Regions from separate parts of the Enterobacter sp. PL_is511 genome, predicted to be linked through region 2. Evidence: predicted binding sites of a transcription regulator. Region 2 holds the regulator's gene; each other region holds the start of a gene.
What was found. The regulator PurR, encoded in region 2, represses purine synthesis genes. The targets are predictions, from matches to a motif close to CANGCAAACGTTTGCNTG.
Positions count from the first base shown of each region.

Region 1: glyA (serine hydroxymethyltransferase) is a predicted target of PurR. The motif match lies at 3,239-3,256, and genes of this name have one in related genera.
Region 3: pyrC (dihydroorotase) is a predicted target of PurR. The motif match lies at 2,010-2,027, and genes of this name have one in related genera.
Region 4: purE (5-(carboxyamino)imidazole ribonucleotide mutase) is a predicted target of PurR. The motif match lies at 2,226-2,243, and genes of this name have one in related genera.

Region 1 covers NZ_JBVPGP010000021.1:325,571-330,651, reverse strand. Annotated here, with positions in the region: gene qseG (two-component system QseEF-associated lipoprotein QseG) at 1-68, shown strand, start outside; gene glrR (two-component system response regulator GlrR) at 55-1,392, shown strand; gene glnB (nitrogen regulatory protein P-II) at 1,458-1,796, shown strand; gene hmpA (NO-inducible flavohemoprotein) at 1,878-3,068, opposite strand; gene glyA (serine hydroxymethyltransferase) at 3,373-4,626, shown strand; gene AC0TN7_RS10860 (DoxX family protein) at 4,681-5,081, opposite strand, start outside.
Region 2 covers NZ_JBVPGP010000024.1:1,151,260-1,156,340, reverse strand. Annotated here, with positions in the region: gene AC0TN7_RS21095 (MFS transporter) at 1-1,034, opposite strand, end outside; gene cydH (cytochrome bd-I oxidase subunit CydH) at 1,198-1,287, opposite strand; gene purR (HTH-type transcriptional repressor PurR) at 1,585-2,610, shown strand; gene punR (DNA-binding transcriptional activator PunR) at 2,628-3,539, opposite strand; gene punC (purine nucleoside transporter PunC) at 3,654-4,853, shown strand.
Region 3 covers NZ_JBVPGP010000024.1:875,165-880,245, reverse strand. Annotated here, with positions in the region: gene mdtH (multidrug efflux MFS transporter MdtH) at 72-1,280, shown strand; gene AC0TN7_RS19620 (lipoprotein) at 1,404-1,964, shown strand; gene pyrC (dihydroorotase) at 2,091-3,137, shown strand; gene dinI (DNA damage-inducible protein I) at 3,212-3,457, shown strand; gene bssS (biofilm formation regulator BssS) at 3,732-3,986, shown strand; gene solA (N-methyl-L-tryptophan oxidase) at 4,103-5,081, shown strand, end outside.
Region 4 covers NZ_JBVPGP010000024.1:210,483-215,563, forward strand. Annotated here, with positions in the region: gene mnmH (tRNA 2-selenouridine(34) synthase MnmH) at 1-497, opposite strand, end outside; gene purK (5-(carboxyamino)imidazole ribonucleotide synthase) at 582-1,649, opposite strand; gene purE (5-(carboxyamino)imidazole ribonucleotide mutase) at 1,646-2,155, opposite strand; gene AC0TN7_RS16425 (YdgH/BhsA/McbA-like domain containing protein) at 2,327-2,536, opposite strand; gene lpxH (UDP-2,3-diacylglucosamine diphosphatase) at 2,673-3,395, opposite strand; gene ppiB (peptidylprolyl isomerase B) at 3,399-3,893, opposite strand; gene cysS (cysteine--tRNA ligase) at 4,068-5,081, shown strand, end outside.

The DNA.
Region 1 (5,081 bases), on a different contig from region 2:
GGAGTTCATCTGCGGCACCGGACAGCGATACGCCGAAACAAGAGGATGTGAAGCATGACGAGCCGTAAACCAGCCCATCTGTTACTGGTGGATGACGATCCCGGGCTGTTAAAGCTGCTGGGCATGCGTCTGGTGAGTGAAGGTTACAGCGTCGTGACCGCGGAAAGCGGGCTCGAGGGGCTTAAGATCCTCAGCCGCGAGAAAATCGATCTGGTGATAAGCGACCTGCGGATGGACGAAATGGACGGCCTGCAGCTGTTCGCGGAGATCCAGAAGCAGCAGCCGGGTATGCCCGTGATTATCCTGACGGCGCACGGGTCGATCCCGGATGCGGTTGCCGCGACGCAGCAGGGAGTATTCAGCTTCCTGACCAAGCCGGTGGATAAAGACGCGCTGTATAAGGCAATCGACAGCGCGCTGGAACACGCCGTCCCGGCGGGGGATGAAGCGTGGCGGGAGCCTATCGTCACCCGCAGCCCCGTGATGCTGCGTCTGCTTGAACAGGCCCGGATGGTGGCGCAGTCCGACGTCAGCGTGCTCATCAACGGCCAGAGCGGCACCGGGAAAGAGATCCTGGCCCAGGCGATCCATAACGCCAGCCCTCGAAGTAAAAACGCCTTTATCGCCATTAACTGCGGCGCGCTCCCGGAGCAGCTGCTTGAATCTGAACTGTTTGGTCACGCCCGCGGCGCATTCACCGGGGCGGTAAGCAGCCGGGAAGGGCTGTTCCAGGCCGCGGAAGGCGGCACGCTGTTCCTGGACGAGATTGGCGATATGCCCGCGCCGCTGCAGGTCAAGCTGCTGCGCGTGTTGCAGGAGCGCAAAGTCCGTCCGCTGGGCAGCAACCGCGACATTGATATTAACGTGCGAATTATTTCCGCCACCCACCGCGATCTGCCGAAAGTGATGGCCCGCAACGAGTTTCGCGAAGATCTCTACTACCGCCTGAACGTGGTGAACCTGAAGATCCCGGCGCTGGCGGAACGGGCGGAAGACATTCCGCTGCTGGCGAACCATCTTTTGCGCCAGGCGGCCGATCGCCATAAACCGTTCGTGCGCGCGTTTTCCACCGATGCAATGAAGCGGCTGATGGCCGCAAGCTGGCCGGGCAACGTGCGTCAGCTGGTCAACGTGATTGAGCAGTGCGTGGCGTTGACCTCTTCACCGGTCATCAGCGATGCGCTGGTGGAGCAGGCGCTGGAAGGGGAAAACACGGCGCTGCCGACGTTTGCCGAAGCGCGGAATCAGTTTGAGCTCAACTATCTGCGCAAGCTATTGCAGATCACCAAAGGCAATGTGACCCACGCCGCGCGCATGGCCGGACGCAACCGCACCGAGTTCTACAAGCTGCTGTCGCGCCACGAGCTGGAAGCAAACGATTTTAAAGAGTAATGCCGTATGGTACTGTGAGCAATCGATTACGAGGCAGCTTACAGGCAAGAGTTTAAGGACCCACCATGAAAAAGATTGATGCGATTATTAAACCTTTCAAACTGGATGATGTGCGTGAAGCGCTGGCGGAAGTCGGCATCACCGGGATGACCGTGACGGAAGTGAAAGGTTTTGGTCGTCAGAAGGGCCACACCGAGCTTTACCGTGGCGCAGAGTACATGGTCGACTTTCTGCCGAAAGTAAAAATTGAAATCGTGGTCAGCGACGATATCGTCGATACCTGCGTGGACACCATTATCCGCACCGCGCAGACGGGCAAAATTGGCGACGGTAAAATCTTCGTCTTTGACGTGGCGCGCGTGATCCGTATCCGTACCGGCGAAGAAGACGACGCGGCGATTTAACATTGCCAACGGTTTTGTAGGCCGGGTAAGGCGCAGCCGCCACCCGGCGAAAAAAAGCCCCTCGAACGAGGGGCTTTTTCATTACAGCACCTTATGCGGGCCGAAGCACTCGTAATGAATGCTGTCTTTGTTCACGCCCAGCCCCACCAGCTGCTGCGCGGCATACTGCATAAACGCCACCGGCCCGCAGACGTAGAACTGCATGTCCGGCGCGCTAAACGCCCCTTCCATCTGGCTTAAATTCATCAGACCTTCGCTGTCAAAGCGTGCAGCTGCGCGGTCTGCCTCCGTCGGCAGGCGATACCAGGTGTGCGCGGTGAAGCGCGGCAGGGACGCCCCGAGCGTTTTCACCTCCTCCGCAAAGGCGTGTACGTCGCCGTTCTCGGCGGCATGGAACCAGTTAACCTGCGCGCCGTGGCGAGATTTTGCCAGCGTATCGAGCATCGCCAGCATTGGCGTTTGGCCGACGCCCGCAGAGATCAGCGTGACCGGTGTATTAGTGTCAACGTCCATAAAGAAGTCGCCCGCCGGCGCGGCCAGATGGACCACGTCGCCCACGTTCGCTTCGTTGTGCAGCCAGCTGGAAACCTGACCGCCGTCCTCACGCTTCACCGCAATGCGGTAGCCTTTGCCGTTTGGCTTGCGGGTAAGAGAATACTGACGGATCTCCTGATGCGGGAAGCCTTCAGGCTTCAGCCACACGCCCAGATACTGGCCAGGCTGGTAATCGACCACCGGCTGTCCGTCCACCGGCTCAAACTCAAAGCTGGTAATCAATGCGCTGCGCGGGGTTTTCTCGACGATGCGGAACGCCCGCGTGCCTTCCCAGCCGCCGTTCTTGCTGGCGTTTTCGCTGTAGATCTGTGCTTCACGGTTGATAAACACGTTTGCCAGCACGCCGTAAGCTTTACCCCACGCGTCCAGCACCTCCTGGCCCGGGCTGAACATCTCGTCCAGCGTCGCCAGCAGGTGGCCACCCACAATGTTGTACTGCTCGGGTTGGATCTGGAAGCTGGTATGTTTCTGCGCAATCTTTTCTACCGCAGGCAGCAGTGCAGCCAGGTTTTCAATATTGCTGGCATAGGCCGCGATGGCGTTGAACAGCGCTTCACGCTGATCGCCGTTACGCTGGTTGCTCATGTTGAATATCTCTTTGAGCTCCGGGTTGTGCGTGAACATGCGATCATAGAAATGGGCGGTGAGTTTAGGGCCGGTTTCCACCAGCAGAGGAATGGTGGCTTTTACGGTAGCGATGGTTTGAGCGTCGAGCATGAGCGCGTCCTTCTGATGTCACTTTAATGATGTATTTTAAATACATCTTATAAAAAATACCCCTGCGTTGTAAATGGTTCTTTGCAAGATGAAAAATATGCATCACAAACCTGAAAAGAAATCCGCTGGAAAGGGCGAGAGCTTTATTCCTCAAACCCTTGCGTGGCGGGTAGGAAAACGTTTGCGTAAAATCGTTTGTCAAGACCTGTTATCACAGAACTAATCAGTTATACTGTTGCCCGTCGTCCAACAGGACTGCCTTTTCAGGCCAAAATTTACTTGTTAGCTGAGTCAGGAGATGCGGATGTTAAAGCGTGAAATGAACATTGCCGATTATGATGCCGAACTGTGGCAGGCTATGGAGCAGGAAAAAGTACGTCAGGAAGAGCACATCGAACTGATCGCCTCCGAAAACTACACCAGCCCGCGCGTCATGCAGGCGCAGGGTTCTCAGCTGACCAACAAATATGCTGAAGGTTACCCGGGCAAACGCTATTACGGCGGTTGCGAGTACGTTGATATCGTTGAGCAGTTGGCTATCGATCGTGCGAAAGAACTTTTTGGCGCTGACTATGCAAACGTCCAGCCGCACTCTGGCTCTCAGGCTAACTTCGCGGTCTACACCGCGCTGCTGCAGCCGGGCGATACCGTTCTGGGTATGAACCTGGCGCAGGGCGGCCACCTGACTCACGGCTCCCCGGTTAACTTCTCCGGCAAACTGTACAACATCATCCCTTACGGTATCGATGAGTCCGGTAAAATTGACTACGAAGACATGGCGAAGCAGGCTAAAGAGCACAAACCGAAGATGATCATCGGTGGCTTCTCTGCTTACTCCGGTATCGTTGACTGGGCAAAAATGCGTGAAATTGCAGACAGCATCGGTGCTTACCTGTTCGTTGATATGGCGCACGTTGCGGGTCTGATCGCCGCAGGCGTTTACCCGAACCCGGTTCCACACGCTCACGTTGTGACCACCACCACCCACAAAACCCTGGCGGGTCCACGCGGTGGCCTGATCCTGGCGAAAGGCGGTGACGAAGAGCTGTACAAAAAACTGAACTCCGCGGTGTTCCCAAGCGCGCAGGGCGGCCCACTGATGCACGTTATCGCGGCAAAAGCGGTCGCGCTGAAAGAAGCGATGGAGCCTGAGTTCAAGGTTTATCAGCAGCAGGTTGCTAAGAACGCCAAAGCGATGGTGGAAGTGTTCCTGAACCGTGGCTACAAAGTGGTATCCGGCGGTACTGAAAACCACCTGTTCCTGCTGGATCTGGTTGATAAGAACCTGACCGGTAAAGAAGCTGATGCTGCCCTGGGCCGCGCCAACATCACCGTGAACAAAAACAGCGTGCCAAACGATCCGAAGAGCCCGTTCGTGACCTCCGGTATCCGTATCGGTTCTCCGGCCGTGACTCGCCGCGGCTTCAAAGAAGCAGAAGTGAAAGAGCTGGCTGGCTGGATGTGTGACGTTCTGGACAACATCAATGACGAAGCGGTTATCGAGCGCGTCAAAGGTAAAGTTCTGGATATCTGCGCACGCTTCCCGGTTTACGCATAATTCCTCTGCTTTGCAGAAATAAAAAAGGCCGCGCATGCGGCCTTTTTTTATGGCTTAACGCCGGTCCAGGGAGATGGCGCCAGGTCCGACAATCGCCAGCAAAATAAAGGCGCCAGCAATACTGACGTTCTTGTAGAAATTAATCATATTCGGTACGACCGCATCGCCGGTCATATCCCAGTAGTGATGCCCAATCACCGCCGTTCCGAGGGTATAGAACACAAACAGTACCGCGAGAGGACGGGTAAAAAAGCCCAGTACGATCAGAATGGCGGCAGGCACTTCCATCACCACCGCAATAATGGCCGCCAGCATGGGCATCGGCGTTCCCAGCGAGGTCATGTATTGTACGGTGCCGCTAAACCCCGTCAGTTTTGGATAACCAAAGATAATAAACAGCACGACAAGTGCGATGCGGCCGATCAACAGCAGCAGGTGACGCGACTGACCGAAAT
Region 2 (5,081 bases):
CCGGCCGCCGCACCGAGCGCGTTGCCCAGGTTGAAGGCGCCGATGTTGACCGACGATGAGAGGCCCGGCGCTTCATGCGCGACGCGCATCACGCGCATCTGCAGCGGCGGCACCACGGCAAAGGTGGCGGCTCCCCAGACGACCATTGCGATCGCGGCCCCAAACTCATTACGCGCCAGCCACGGAATGGCAATCATGATGGCAATCAGCAGGGTTAAGAAGCCCTTCAGCGTGCCGCTCACGGAACGGTCGGCAAATTTCCCGCCGAGATAGTTGCCGATCGAGAAGCCCACGCCTATCAGTACCAGCATCGCGGTCACAAAGAGAGGCGTTGCGTGGGTGATGTCATGCAATACCGGTGAAATATAGGTGTAGAGGGTAAACATCGCCCCTGCCCCCAGCACGGTGGTGAGCAGCGCGGAGAGGACCTGCGGGCGCACCAGCACCGACAGCTCTCTGCGCACGTCAGGACGTTCACCCGCGCTGCCTTTCGGCAGGGAGAAGAACAGCGCCACCATCGCGACCACGCCCAGCCCGGCCGTTGCCAGGAAGGACATCCGCCAGCCGATCGCTTCCCCCAGCCAGGTTGCCGCAGGCACCCCGCCGATGTTGGCAATCGTTAGCCCCATAAACATGGTTGCTACGGCGCTGGCCTGCTTATGTTTTGGCACCACGCTGGCAGCCACGACCGATCCCAGCCCGAAGAACGCGCCGTGGTTAAGGCTGGTCAGAATACGAGACAGCATCAGCGTGGTGTAGTCCGGCGAAATGGCCGAAAGCACGTTACCCAGGGTGAAAATCGCCATCAGGAAAATCAGCGCATTGCGGCGCGCGCGGTGCGAAAGGAGAAGCGTCATCAGCGGCGCCCCCACCATCACGCCGATAGCATAGGCGCTGATTAACATCCCTGCCGCAGGGATCGAGACGTCCACGCCGCGGGCGATGACGGGCAGTAACCCCATCGGGGAGAATTCAGTGGTGCCAATCCCAAAAGCGCCAATCGCCAGGGCCAGCAGGGGAAAATTGATTTTCATGCGTCAACTCCGGATGCCGTGTCATGTGGTGACACAGAACAAAGAAGCGGAAAGCATGACATCAATCACAAAAAATGAGAAGTTAACAAAATGGCAAAAGATTTTTGCCAGAGAAGTAACAATCGGGTCGATCGGGAGGGAGAAGGCTCTCCCTCCGCGTAAATCAGTGCAGCGCAGCCGTCAGACCGGCCGCGACAATCAGAGCCAGCACAATAACGGTGGTGAACAGCGAAAACTTCAGATCGGAACTCATCAATTTTTCTCCTTTTAATCCCCCCACGAAAAGTGAGCCTGCTCATTTTTGCATAATTTACGTCAAAAATCTTCCTGGATTTAGGCTGATAAACACTTTACCTCTTCCCCTTTTCATCAAGATAGGACAAAATTCCACGCTAAATTTATTAGCGTACCGGCCATTGACCCCCTCCTGACGTCCCGTGTCGTTTTCCCGGCGTGCCGCAATTCAAGATTGCGTGATAAGGGTGAGAGAAGGCAAACGTTTACCTTCAAGTTTTTCAGGAGTTTAGGATATGGTCTGGAGTGACATTTAATGGCAACAATTAAAGACGTAGCAAAACGCGCAAACGTTTCCACTACAACCGTATCACATGTAATTAACAAAACCCGCTTCGTGGCGGAAGAGACGCGCAACGCCGTCTGGGCAGCGATCAAAGAGCTGCACTATTCGCCAAGTGCGGTTGCGCGCAGCCTCAAGGTTAATCACACCAAATCCATTGGATTGCTGGCCACTAGCAGTGAAGCGGCCTATTTTGCCGAGATCATTGAAGCGGTAGAGAAGAACTGCTTCCAGAAAGGCTATACCCTGATTCTGGGCAACGCATGGAACAGCATAGAAAAACAGCGTGCCTACCTGTCGATGATGGCGCAAAAGCGCGTTGATGGCCTGCTGGTAATGTGTTCCGAGTACCCGGAATCCGTGCTGTCGATGCTCGAAGAGTATCGCCATATTCCCATGGTGGTCATGGACTGGGGCGAAGCGCGCGCGGATTTCACTGATTCCGTTATCGATAATGCCTTTGAAGGCGGCTATATGGCCGGTCGTTATCTGATCGAACGCGGTCACCGCGAGATTGGCGTGATCCCCGGTCCGCTGGAGCGCAACACCGGCGCGGGCCGTCTGGCCGGTTTTATGAAAGCGATGGAAGAAGCGCTGATCAACGTGCCGGAAAACTGGATTGTGCAGGGCGACTTTGAGCCGGAGTCGGGCTACCGCGCAATGCAGCAGATCGTCTCCCAGCCACACCGTCCGACCGCCGTTTTCTGCGGGGGTGACATCATGGCTATGGGCGCGCTCTGCGCTGCCGACGAGCTGGGTCTGCGCGTACCGCAGGATATTTCCGTGATCGGGTATGACAACGTGCGTAACGCGCGTTTCTTCACGCCAGCGTTGACCACCATTCACCAGCCGAAAGATTCGCTGGGCGAAACGGCCTTCAATATGCTGATGGACAGGATCGTCAACAAACGTGAAGAGTCGCAGTCCATTGAAGTTCACCCGCGTCTTATCGAACGCCGTTCCGTTGCGGACGGTCCGTTCCGCGACTACCGTCGTTAATCGCTTTACGGGGCCAGCTATGCTGGCTCCCGTAACCATTCCCGGTTTAGCGTTTCGCTGTCTCCCAGATAATCCAGCAGCCAGGCCATCGCAGGCGAGACATCACTTTGCTGCCAGGTCAGGCAGCAGGCCGCATCCGGGAACGGATTCTCCAGCGTCAGCTCAACCCACTCTCCGGTATCGATGCGCGGACGCGCGAAATGAACGGGCACCATCGCGACGCACAGTCCGGCGCTGAGGCACGTCGCCGACGATTCCCAGTCAGGGGCCACCACCCGCCGCTGGTTGTCCAGAAGCCAGGTGATACGCTTCGGCAATGAACGGGAGGTATCCTCCAGCACCAGCGACGGCCAGTTGCGCAGCGTATCATCGCTGAGCGGCCCCTCCATCACCGCCAGCGGATGATCGCTTGCCACCACGCACTTCCAGCTCAGCATGCCCATATCGCGAAAGGCGTAACGTCCCCCGACCGGGATCGCCTGCGTGGCCCCGATTGCCATCTCTGCCCTGCCGTCCGCCAGCGCATCCCAGACGCCGTTGAACACCTCCTGCGAGACCCGCAGCTCGACATCTGAAAAATGACGATAGAAATCGACGATCATCTGCCGGGTACGTTCCGGCTTAACGATGTTATCCACCGCGATGGAAAGATGCCCCCGCCAGCCGTTAGCGATCTGCTGACACTGTTCGCGGGTGATCTGCATTTTTTTGATAACAGAACGCCCTTCCTTCAAAAACCACGCCCCTGCGGGCGTTAATTCCACATCACGATGGCGCCGCTCAAACAGCGGAACCGCCAGCCACTCCTCCAGCTGACGCACCGTGTAGCTGATGGCCGAAGGGACGCGGTGCAGCTCCTGCGCTGCACCGCTAAAGCTGCCGTTACGTGCAACAGCATCGACCACTTCAAGAGAATAATCTGACCACATTTTCTGCCTGCAAAAAATTTGAATGCACCCGCCAAATATTAGCGTTTCACAAGCCGCTTTGCACTCCCTACACTCTCCGCCAACGTACACCTGCCTCCTCAGGAGAATAAGAGAATGCAACCCAGGAAAGGATTTTTAGTCTGGCTCGGCGGCTTAAGCGTGCTGGGCTTTTTGGCCACCGACATGTACCTGCCCGCGTTTGCCGCGATGCAGGAAGACCTGCAAACCCCTGCGGCGGCCATCAGCGCCAGCCTGAGCCTGTTCCTTGCCGGTTTCGCTTTCGCGCAGCTGCTGTGGGGACCGCTCTCGGATCGCTTTGGTCGTAAACCGGTACTGCTGCTGGGTCTGGCCATTTTTGCCGTGGGCTGCCTGGGGATGCTGTGGGTGCGCGATGCCACCTGGCTGCTGGTGCTGCGCTTTATTCAGGCCGTGGGCGTCTGTGCTGCGGCGGTGACCTGGCAGGCGCTGGTGACCGACTACTATCCGGCTAACCGCACAAACCGTATTTTCGCCACCATTATGCCGCTGGTGGGTCTTTCCCCTGCCCTGGCTCCGCTGCTGGGCAGCTGGATCCTCGCGCACTTTGACTGGCAGGCCATTTTTGCCACGCTGTTTGCCATCACGCTGGTACTGATGCTGCCGGCGTTTGCCCTTAAGCCCGCGCATAAAAAAGAGGCGCATGCGGATGCGAAGCCGATTACCTTCACCTCCCTGCTGAGCGCCAAAGCGTATCGCGGCAATGTCCTGATTTACGCCGCCTGTTCGGCCAGCTTCTTCGCGTGGCTTACCGGCTCGCCGTTCATTCTGCACGATATGAGCTACAGCCCGGCGGCCATCGGTTTGAGCTATGTTCCGCAGACTATCGCCTTCCTGGTGGGCGGGTACGGCTGTCGCGCGGCGCTGCAAAAATGGGAAGGTCAGCAAATGCTGCCATGGCTGCTGGTGCTGTATGCGCTGAGCGTCATCGGCACCTGGGCCGTCGGGTTTATTCCGGGCGCGGGCCTGGCTGAAATTTTGATCCCCTTCTGCGTGATGGCCGTGGCGAACGGGGCGATTTACCCGATTGTTGTAGCCCAAGCGTTGCGTCCGTTCCCGCAGGCGACAGGCCGCGCCGCCGCGCTGCAAAATACCCTGCAGCTGGGTCTGTGCTTCCTGGCAAGTCTGGTGGTCTCGGCGCTGATTGCGACGCCACTGTTAACCACCACCAGCGTGATGCTGGTCACCGTTGCGCTGGCGGTGATGGGCTATCGCATGCAGGCCTCCGCGCAACGTGAGCAGGATAGCGGCGCTCAGGTGGAAACCTCGCATGCCTGATTGCGCCAGAAATCATGTTACATTTCAGTGATTAGGTTGCTAACAATTTTCTATTGAATCACCAAATTTTGAGGCCTATACTAAATTTGGTTCGATTAAATACGATAAATATTAAGTGTTAACGGGAGCCGGAGCGCTCCCGTTTTACCATGGAAGGCATTTCGGCAAGGGTTATCTCCCTTCCTCTGTTCTACGTCGGATATTAGCCTCGCGGTATTTACCGTGAGA
Region 3 (5,081 bases), 280 kb from region 2:
GGGGTGGGAAAAAACGCGGCGACACCGCAGAATGTTAGCGTGCTCACCATCTTATTTTCCCTGGAGGGAAAATGTCCCGCGTATCACAGGCCAGGAGCCTGGGTAAATATTTCCTGCTCGTCGATAACATGCTGGTCGTGCTCGGCTTTTTTGTCGTTTTCCCGCTGATATCGATTCGCTTTGTCGATCAAATGGGCTGGGCGGCATTAATGGTTGGCATTGCCCTGGGGTTACGCCAGTTTGTCCAGCAGGGGCTGGGCGTCTTTGGCGGGGCCATTGCCGACCGCTTTGGCGCTAAACCGATGATCGTGACCGGTATGCTGCTGCGCGCAGCAGGCTTTGCCACAATGGCGGTCGCCCAGGAGCCCTGGCTGCTCTGGTTCTCCTGTTTCCTCTCCGGTATCGGGGGCACGCTGTTCGATCCGCCACGCACCGCGCTGGTGGTGAAGCTTATTCGCCCGCAGCACCGCGGCCGTTTCTTCTCGATTCTGATGATGCAGGACAGCGCCGGGGCGGTTGTCGGCGCTCTGCTGGGAAGCTGGCTGCTGCAGTATGACTTCCGTCTGGTCTGCGCGGCTGGGGCGGTGCTCTTTATTCTGTGCGCGCTGTTTAATGGCCTGTTCCTGCCCGCCTGGAAACTGTCGACAGTCAAAGCACCTGTCCGGGAAGGGCTTGGCCGCGTCCTGCGCGACAAACGTTTTGTCACCTATGTGCTGACCCTGACGGGCTATTACATGCTGGCTGTGCAGGTCATGCTGATGCTGCCGATCATGGTTAACGACATTGCTGGCACGCCTGCTGCCGTTAAATGGATGTACGCCATCGAAGCCTGCCTGTCGTTAACGCTGCTTTATCCGATTGCCCGCTGGAGCGAACGGCGTTTTCGTCTGGAGCATCGCCTGATGGCCGGGCTGTTCCTGATGACGCTGAGCATGATGCCGATCGGCCTGGTGAACTCTCTCCAGCAGCTGTTTACCCTGATTTGCACCTTCTATATAGGGTCGATCATCGCCGAGCCTGCCCGTGAAACGCTGAGCGCCTCCCTTGCGGATGCGCGTGCGCGCGGCAGCTATATGGGTTTCAGCCGGCTGGGGCTGGCGCTTGGCGGCGCATTAGGTTACGCCGGGGGCGGCTGGTTGTTTGATGCCGGCAAAGCGTTAAACCAGCCCGAACTCCCGTGGATGATGCTCGGCGTGGTGGGCTTTATGACGCTCCTTGCCCTGTGGTGGCAGTTCAGCCAGAAACGCAGCGCGAGCGGCATGCTCGAGCCTGGCGCGTAGCCTTTCCCTCGGGCGGGAGTCCCTCCCGCCCCACTTCTCAGTTTTTTCTGCTGGTTTCTGCCCATTCACGCTGACATACTGGCGTAACAGGACAGAAGCGCCGATTTTTCGTTGAGGAACACTATGAAGAAAATTGTCTTAGCCGCGGCATTAGTTGTCAGCGGTCTGCTGGTTGGCTGTAACCAGCTCACGCAATATACCGTCAGTGAACAGGAAATTAATCAGGCGCTGGAAAAACATAACAATTTTTCTAAAGACATTGGCGTGCCGGGGCTGGCGGACGCGCATATCGTGCTCACGAATCTGACCAGCCAGATCGGACGTGAAGAGCCAAACAAAGTCACCCTGGCCGGTGACGCGGATCTTGATATGTCATCCCTGTTTGGCAATCAGAAAGCCAACATCAAGCTCAAGCTGAAGGCACTCCCCGTTTTTAACAAAGAGAAAGGGGCGATTTTCCTCCAGGAGATGGAAGTCGTCGATGCGCAGGTGTCGCCGGACAAGATGGCGCCGGTTCTGCAAACCCTGATGCCCTATCTCAACCAGTCGCTGCGTAATTATTTCAACCAGCAGCCCGCGTACGTCTTAAGCGAAGATAAAAGCAAGGGCGAAGCCTTGGCGAAAAAATACGCAAAAGGAATAGAGGTTAAGCCGGGTGAAATCATCATTCCTTTCACCGATTAACCTGAAGGGCGCTGCGGCGCCCTTTTTTTTACGGAAAAGTGTGCAAACGAAAACGTTTCCGCTTATGATTTGTGTCCGGCAAAAACAGCCATCCTTATGACTGATTCCTGACAAGCCGGAGCTTCCATGACTGCACAACCCCAGGTTCTTAAAATCCGCCGCCCTGACGACTGGCATATCCATCTGCGTGATGGCGATATGCTGAAAACCGTCGTGCCTTATACCAGCGAAATTTATGGCCGCGCGATTGTCATGCCTAACCTGGTTCCACCAGTCACCACCGTCGATGCCGCGATAGCCTATCGCCAGCGCATCCTGGATGCCGTGCCTGCGGGACACGATTTTACCCCGTTGATGACCTGCTATCTGACCGACTCGCTGGACCCTAACGAAGTGGAGCGTGGGTTTAACGAAGGCGTATTTACGGCGGCGAAACTCTATCCGGCAAATGCCACCACCAACTCCAGCCACGGCGTCACCAGCATTGATGCCATCATGCCGGTTCTGGAGCGCATGCAGAAACTGGGCATGCCGCTGCTGGTCCATGGTGAAGTCACGCATGCCGAGATTGACATCTTCGACCGTGAAGCCCGGTTTATCGAGACCGTGATGGAGCCTCTGCGCCAGCGCCTGCCCGCGCTTAAAGTGGTCTTTGAGCATATCACCACCAAAGACGCGGCAGAGTACGTGCGCGACGGCAACGATCTTATCGCCGCCACCATTACGCCGCAGCACCTGATGTTTAACCGTAACCACATGCTGGTGGGCGGGGTGCGCCCTCACCTGTACTGCCTGCCGATTCTCAAGCGCAACATCCACCAGCAGGCGCTGCGCGAGCTGGTTGCCAGCGGGTTCTCCCGCGCGTTCCTCGGCACCGACTCCGCGCCTCACGCCCGCCACCGTAAAGAGGCAAGCTGCGGCTGCGCAGGCTGCTTCAACGCCCCAACGGCGCTTGCCAGCTACGCGACCGTATTTGAAGAGATGAACGCGCTGGAACATTTCGAAGCGTTCTGCTCCCTTAACGGCCCGCGCTTCTACGGCCTGCCGGTCAACGACAGCTTCATCGAACTGGAGCGTAAAGCGAGCCACGTTGAGGAGTCCATTGCGCTGACGGATGACACGCTGATCCCCTTCCTGGCGGGCGAAACCGTTAACTGGACGGTAAAACGTTAAAAAATCAATGCCCCTTGTTGTCAAACCGATAATATACCTGTATAAATAAACAGTATATTACACAGGGGGCATTTATGCGTATTGAAGTCACCATAGCCAAAACAACTGTTCTGCCTGCCGGCGCGCTTGATGCACTGGCAGGCGAATTATCCCGCCGTATTAACAACACCTTTCCCGACAACGCGGGTGCCGTAACGGTGCGTTACGCCGCGGCGAACAACCTCTCCGTCATTGGTGCGGCGAAAGAAGATAAAGATCGCATCAGCGAAATCCTGCAGGAAACGTGGGAAAGCGCAGACGACTGGTTTATCACAGATTAATACTGCTCCCTCATTGTGTTTTTTTGCCGGGTCGCCCCGGCTTTTTTTTGTCTAAAAATACGGTAAGTTCAAATTAATTCGGCATCTTCTTTAAGAATCGTGAACAAGATGGTGTTTTATTGTTCGAACAATCCTAAAAAGCAGAAAAATGTGTTGCCACCTGTTTATTTTTCCCTTCGGAACCCTTATTACTTGGTATACTGAAGATGCTTTCAGAAAAACATGCATTGAACCTCAAAGCCGTTGTCTTCTAACACGCATTAAGGGGGTTATAATGGAAAAGAATAGTGAAGTGATCCAGACCCATCCACTTGTTGGCTGGGATATCAGTACCGTAGATAGCTACGATGCGCTGATGCTGCGTTTGCACTACCAGACCCCGAATCAACTCAACCGTGAAGAAGCGGAAGTTGGACAGACGCTGTGGCTAACAACAGACGTCGCCCGTCAGTTTATTTCTATTTTAGAGGCAGGTATTGCAAAAATAGAATCTGGCGACTATCAGGAAAATGAGTATAAACGGCACTAAGCTTATGCCCACTTTTCTCTCTACAGGCACCCTCGCGGTGCCTTATTTATTTCTCCCTTGTCTAACTCCGCGTTGTTAATTACTCTGCTAACAAAACGTCAGTTTATGAGATGCATATGAGATACGACTTAATCATTATTGGTAGCGGCTCCGTGGGTTCCGCTGCCGGTTATTACGCAACACAGGCAGGTCTGAAGGTCCTGATGATCGATGCCCACCTCCCTCCCCATGCGGAAGGCAGCCATCATGGCGATACCCGCCTCATGCGCCATGCGTATGGAGAAGGCGAGCGCTATGTCCCGCTGGTGCTTCGCGCCCAGACGCTGTGGGATGAACTGGCGAAGCAGACCGAAGAGCGTATTTTCGAGCGTACCGGGGTTATCAACCTTGGCCCGGCTCATTCGGAATTTCTTGCCGGCGTTGAGCGCAGCGCGAAAGCCTTTAATCTGGACGTTGAGAAGCTGGACGCAACGGGCATAACCGCGCGCTGGCCTGAAATTAGCGTCCCGGACGATTATATTGGCCTCTTTGAAGCCCACTCCGGCGTACTGCATTGTGAAACAGCGATCAAAACCTGGGTCGACCTTGCCGCGAAAGCCGGCTGTGCACAGCTGTTTAACTGTCCGGTGGAGGCCATCACCCATGACGAGAATGGCGTCACGGTAACGACCCTTGACGGCGACTATTCAGCCTCTCGCCTGCTCGTCAGCGCAGGAACCTGGGTCACTCGCCTGCTGCCGGAGCTGCCAATCCAGCCGGTGCGCAAGGTCTTCTCCTGGTTCCAGTCAGATGGGCGCTACAGCGCGCAGAATAAATTCCCGGCCTTCACCGGGGAATTACCGAATGGCGATCAGTTCTACGGTTTCCCTTCCGAGAAAGACGCGCTGAAAATTGGTAAACACAACGGGGGCCAGGCGATCACCTCCCCTGAAGAGCGTAAGCCTTTCGGCGCCTTTCCTCAGGATGGTTCGGAAGCCTTCTCATTCCTGCGGAATATTCTTCCGGGCGTCGGTGGCTTGCTGTATGGCGCAGCCTGTACCTACGACAACACACCGGATGAAGACTTCATCATTGATACGCTGCCCGGGCATGACA
Region 4 (5,081 bases), 940 kb from region 2:
TCCAGATCGATGCCCTGCGCGTGCTGCTTCACCAGCAGGGTTTTACCGTTTCCGGTACAGCCGCCGATAAGCACTATCGGCTTTTGTGACTGCTCAATGGTCACCTGAATCGCCGTCTGGCGCAGGGCTTTATAGCCGCCGCGGATCAGCGGGTAGTCGATGCCCGCCTCTTTAAGCCAGGCCTGCGAGATATGCGAGCGCTGGCCGCCGCGCGCGCAGCAGAGAAAGCCCTCAGGATGGGCAAGGCTGGCTTCACGCCAGGCGTTAATACGTGTCTCACGCGTCTCGCCGTTCACCAGACTATGGCCAAGCGCCAGCGCGGCCTCGGGGCCCTGGCGTTTATAGCAGGTGCCGACGGCGGCGCGTTCGTCGTCATTCATCAACGGCAGGTTAATGGCGGCGGGCATCGCACCCTGGGCAAATTCAATCGGCGCGCGAACGTCGATTAAAGGGGTATCAGACGCGAGGATCGCGCGATAGTCCGTTCCATCGTTCATGGTTATTCCAGAAGAAAACTCAGCAGCAATGGGCGGGGATTGTACGCCGGGGAAGGGGAAGGTCAACTCCCCGGCGCAGATGTCTTACTTGAGCTTTGACTGTGCCCAGACGATACCGCTCGCATATTCCGGCGGCAGGAGAGGGATCATGGCTTCCAGGGTGGCGCTCAGGCGGCCCGTGTCGCTGTCGTTCAGGTTCAGGTGACCGACCTTACGACCCGCGCGAACCTCTTTGTCATACCAGTGCAGATGCACCAGCGGCAGCTTCAGCCAGTCGTAGTTCAGATCGGTGCCGATCAGGTTGATCATCACCGACGGGCTGTCCACCACCGGCTGCGGCAGCGGCAGGTCGGTGATCGCGCGCAGGTGCAGTTCGAACTGGCTGATGGACGCGCCGTTTTGCGTCCAGTGGCCGCTGTTGTGCACGCGCGGTGCAAGTTCGTTGATCAGCAGACCGGACGGGGTGATAAAGCACTCCATCGCCATGACGCCCACATATCCGAGTTCGTGCATGATGGCAGAAAGCATCTCTTCTGCCTGCGCCTGCTGCTCAGCATTGGCGTGCGGGAAGGCGACGCTGGTGCGCAGAATACCGTCCTGATGCAGGTTATGCGTCAGCGGATAAAAGACGGTATGTCCGTCGTGCCCGCGTGCGCCAACCAGTGACACTTCACCGCTAAAGTTGATGCCCTGCTCAACGATGCATTCGCCGTAGCAGTCGTCCGGCAGCTCGGCAGTGTCGTCTGCGCGCAGACGCCACTGGCCACGGCCGTCGTAGCCGCCCACGCGGCGCTTCACGATGGCCAGCTCGCCCAGCATCGCGAAAACATCATTCCACTCGCTTTTATCGGACAGGAGCTGCCACGGCGCGGTCGGCAGGCCGAGCTTGTCGAACAGCTGCTTTTGCGTCAGACGGTCGGCAATGATCGGGAACACGTCGCGGTTTACGAAGGCGTTATGACGCGCCAGTTCGCGGGTCAGCGCGGTTTCCGGCCAGCGTTCGATCTCGGCGGTGATCACGCTCTGGTGGAACGGTACGGCTTCAGGTTCAGCGTCCAGCCCGACGGGCCAGACGGCAATACCCAGCGGCTCACCGGCCTGACGCAGCATGCGGCCTAACTGGCCGTTACCGAGGACGCAAACCTGCTTCATGCCGCACCCCGCGGGTCCGGATTGTCCAGCACTTCGTCGGTCTGGGCTTTACGCCACGCCGCCAGACGCTGATGTAACGCTTTATCGTGCGTCGCCAGGATCTGCGCGGCCAACAGGGCAGCGTTCGCCGCACCCGCTTTGCCAATCGCCAGCGTGCCGACAGGAATACCGCGCGGCATCTGGACGATGGAGTAGAGGCTATCCACACCGCTTAACGCGGCGCTTTGTACCGGGACGCCCAGAACCGGCACCAGGGTTTTGGCGGCAATCATGCCCGGCAGGTGTGCTGCGCCGCCCGCACCGGCAATGATCACCTCATAACCGTTCTCTTCGGCGCTTTCGGCGAAGCTGAACAGTTTGTCCGGTGTACGGTGCGCGGAGACCACTTCGACGTGGTGCGGAACATTCAGGATTTCAAAGATTTCGGCGGCGAACTGCATGGTAGCCCAGTCGCTTTTGGACCCCATCACGATGGCGACACGCGCCGGATTATTGCGGGAAGACATGCGTCTTAAAACTCCTGTGGTGCGAAACACACTGCTTTCGAGGGCACAGAGAATAGCATGTTATACGGGCAAGGAAAACGGTTGCGCGGTTAAATCTTGAGCCGTTGTTGCCATCAATTCATAACAAAACAGACCGCATTCTGGCGGTCTGTTTTTGTCGAAGGGCAATCATTATTTCGTCAGTTCTGCGGTCATATACACGCGGTTGTCGACCTTCGCGCTGGTGATTTTGTAAGACGCGCCCTGTTCAGCAGCCTGTGCAGCAATTTTCGCTTCTGCGCGGTCAAGGGTTGAACCGGTTGCGCTGACGCTCTGCGCGAAAGCGCCGAAGGAAGCCAGGGAAAGAGCGGTAACTGCAACGAAAGTTTTGATGGATTTCATGGTCGTATTCCTTAAGTAATTTATCTTGGATAGGGCGTGATGCCCTGATGTGATAAATAATAGGCCGACCACGGGCTGATTAAAATCGAAACAATTTGCCAATATTGTTCAAAAAAATAGAATGAGCTGTAAGGGGTTAAAACGGAAAAGCGATCAGCTCCACGCCCTGTGGCGTGACTTTGACCATGGATCCTTCTGAGTGCCATGCACCCAACACCACGCGATGGGCCGGTTCGCCGTTGGCTATAAGGGAATGCACGTCAGGACGATGAGTATGCCCGTGGATCAACCACTGAACGCCATGTTTTTCCATCACGTTGACCACCGCTTGAGGATTAACGTCCATGATGGTCATGGATTTGCTGCTGTTGGCGGCTTTACTGCCCGCGCGCATTCTGGCGGCGATGCGGTTGCGGATAAACAGCGGCAGGGCGAGGAACAGCGTTTGGATCCACGGGGTGTGGACTTTGGCGCGAAACGCCAGGTAGCCGGTATCGTCGGTGCAGAGCGTGTCGCCGTGCATGATCAGCACCTTGCGGCCGTAGAGGTCGAGCACCTGCTCTTCCGGCAGCAGCGTCATGCCGCTTTCGCGGGCGTAGCGCTTGCCGATCAGGAAATCACGGTTGCCGTGAATGAAATAGCAGGGGACGCCGGAATCCACCAGCGCTTTAATGGCCGAAGCCATTTCACGGTGCAGCGGGTTAGGGTCATCGTCGCCAATCCAGGCTTCAAAGAGGTCGCCCAGGATGTACAGCGCATCGGCGCTTTTCGCTTCACCGCGTAAAAAACGCAGAAAACCGGCGGTTATCGCCGGTTCTTCTGTTTGCAGATGAAGATCCGCAATAAAGAGTATCGCCACGAATTACTCGCTGACGGTCACGCTTGTAATCACAACGTCTTCTTTAGGAACGTCCTGGTGCATACCGCTGCGGCCAGTAGAGACGGCTTTGATCTTGTCAACCACGTCCATACCTTCAACCACTTCTGCGAATACGCAGTAGCCCCAACCCTGCAGGCTTTCGCCGGAGAAGTTCAGGAAGTCGTTGTCAGCCACGTTAATGAAGAACTGCGCGGTTGCAGAGTGAGGTGCCTGAGTACGCGCCATCGCCAGCGTGCCGCGGGTGTTTTTCAGGCCGTTGTTCGCTTCGTTTTTGATCGCTTCTTTAGTGGCTTTCTGGTTCATGCCAGGTTCGAAACCGCCGCCCTGGATCATAAAACCGTTGATCACGCGGTGGAAAATGGTGTTGTTGTAGAAACCTTCGCGGCAGTAGTCCAGGAAGTTTTTAACTGTTTCAGGCGCTTTGTCATCAAAGGTTTTGATTACGATATCGCCATGATTAGTGTGGAAAGTAACCATTTTTGCATCCTGTTCCGTTATTGTGGTACGTCGACCCGCGTTCGGGTCATCTATAGGGGCTTGTTATAGCATAACCACAGGATGCGATCACCTTGCATTGTGTGCTGCTTCGGGTTTGAATTACGGGTAGAATAGCCGGTTTTCAACCACACACGTGTTTACATGGAATCTTCGATGTTAAAAATCTTTAATACAATGGCGCGCCAAAAAGAGGAATTTAAACCTATCCATGCCGGGGAAGTCGGCATGTACGTGTGTGGTATTACGGTTTACGATCTCTGTCACATTGGCCATGGCCGTACCTTTGTCGCCTTCGACGTGGTGTCACGCTACCTGCGTTTTCTGGGCTATACCCTGAAATACGTGCGCAACATCACCGACATCGACGACAAAATCATCAAGCGCGCTAATGAGAACGGCGAAAGCTTTGTCGCGCTGGTCGATCGCATGATCGTCGAGATGCACAAAGATTTCGACGCCCTGAATATTCAGCGCCCGGACAGCGAGCCGCGCGCGACCCACCATATTCACGAAATCATCGAGATCACCGAAAAGCTGATCGCACGCGGTCACGCCTACGTTGCCGACAACGGTGACGTGATGTTCTCGGTGCCAACGGACCCAACCTACGGTTCGCTTTCCCGTCAGGATCTGGATCAGCTCCAGGCCGGCGCGCGCGTTGACGTGGTTGACGTGAAGCGTAACCCAATGGACTTCGTGCTGTGGAAAATGTCCAAAGAGGGCGAACCAAGCTGGCCATCCCCGTGGGGCGAAGGCCGCCCGGGCTGGCACATTGAGTGTTCCGCGATGAACTGCAAACAGCTGGGCAAGCACTTCGACATTCACGGCGGCGGTTCAGACCTGATGTTCCCGCACCACGAAAACGAAATCGCGCAGTCCACCTGCGCCCACGGCGGCGAGTACGTGAACTACTGGATGCACTCCGGGATGGTAATGGTTGACCGCGAGAAGATGTCGAAATCGCTGGGTAACTTCTTTACCGTGCGCGACGTGCTGAAGTATTACGACGCGGAAACCGTGCGCTACTTCCTGATGTCCGGCCACTATCGCAGCCAGCTGAACTACAGCGAAGAGAACCTGAAGCAGGCGCGCTCGGCGCTGGAGCGTCTGTACACCGCGCTGCGCGGTACCGACAGGTCTGTTCCTGCTGCAGGTGGCGAAGCGTTC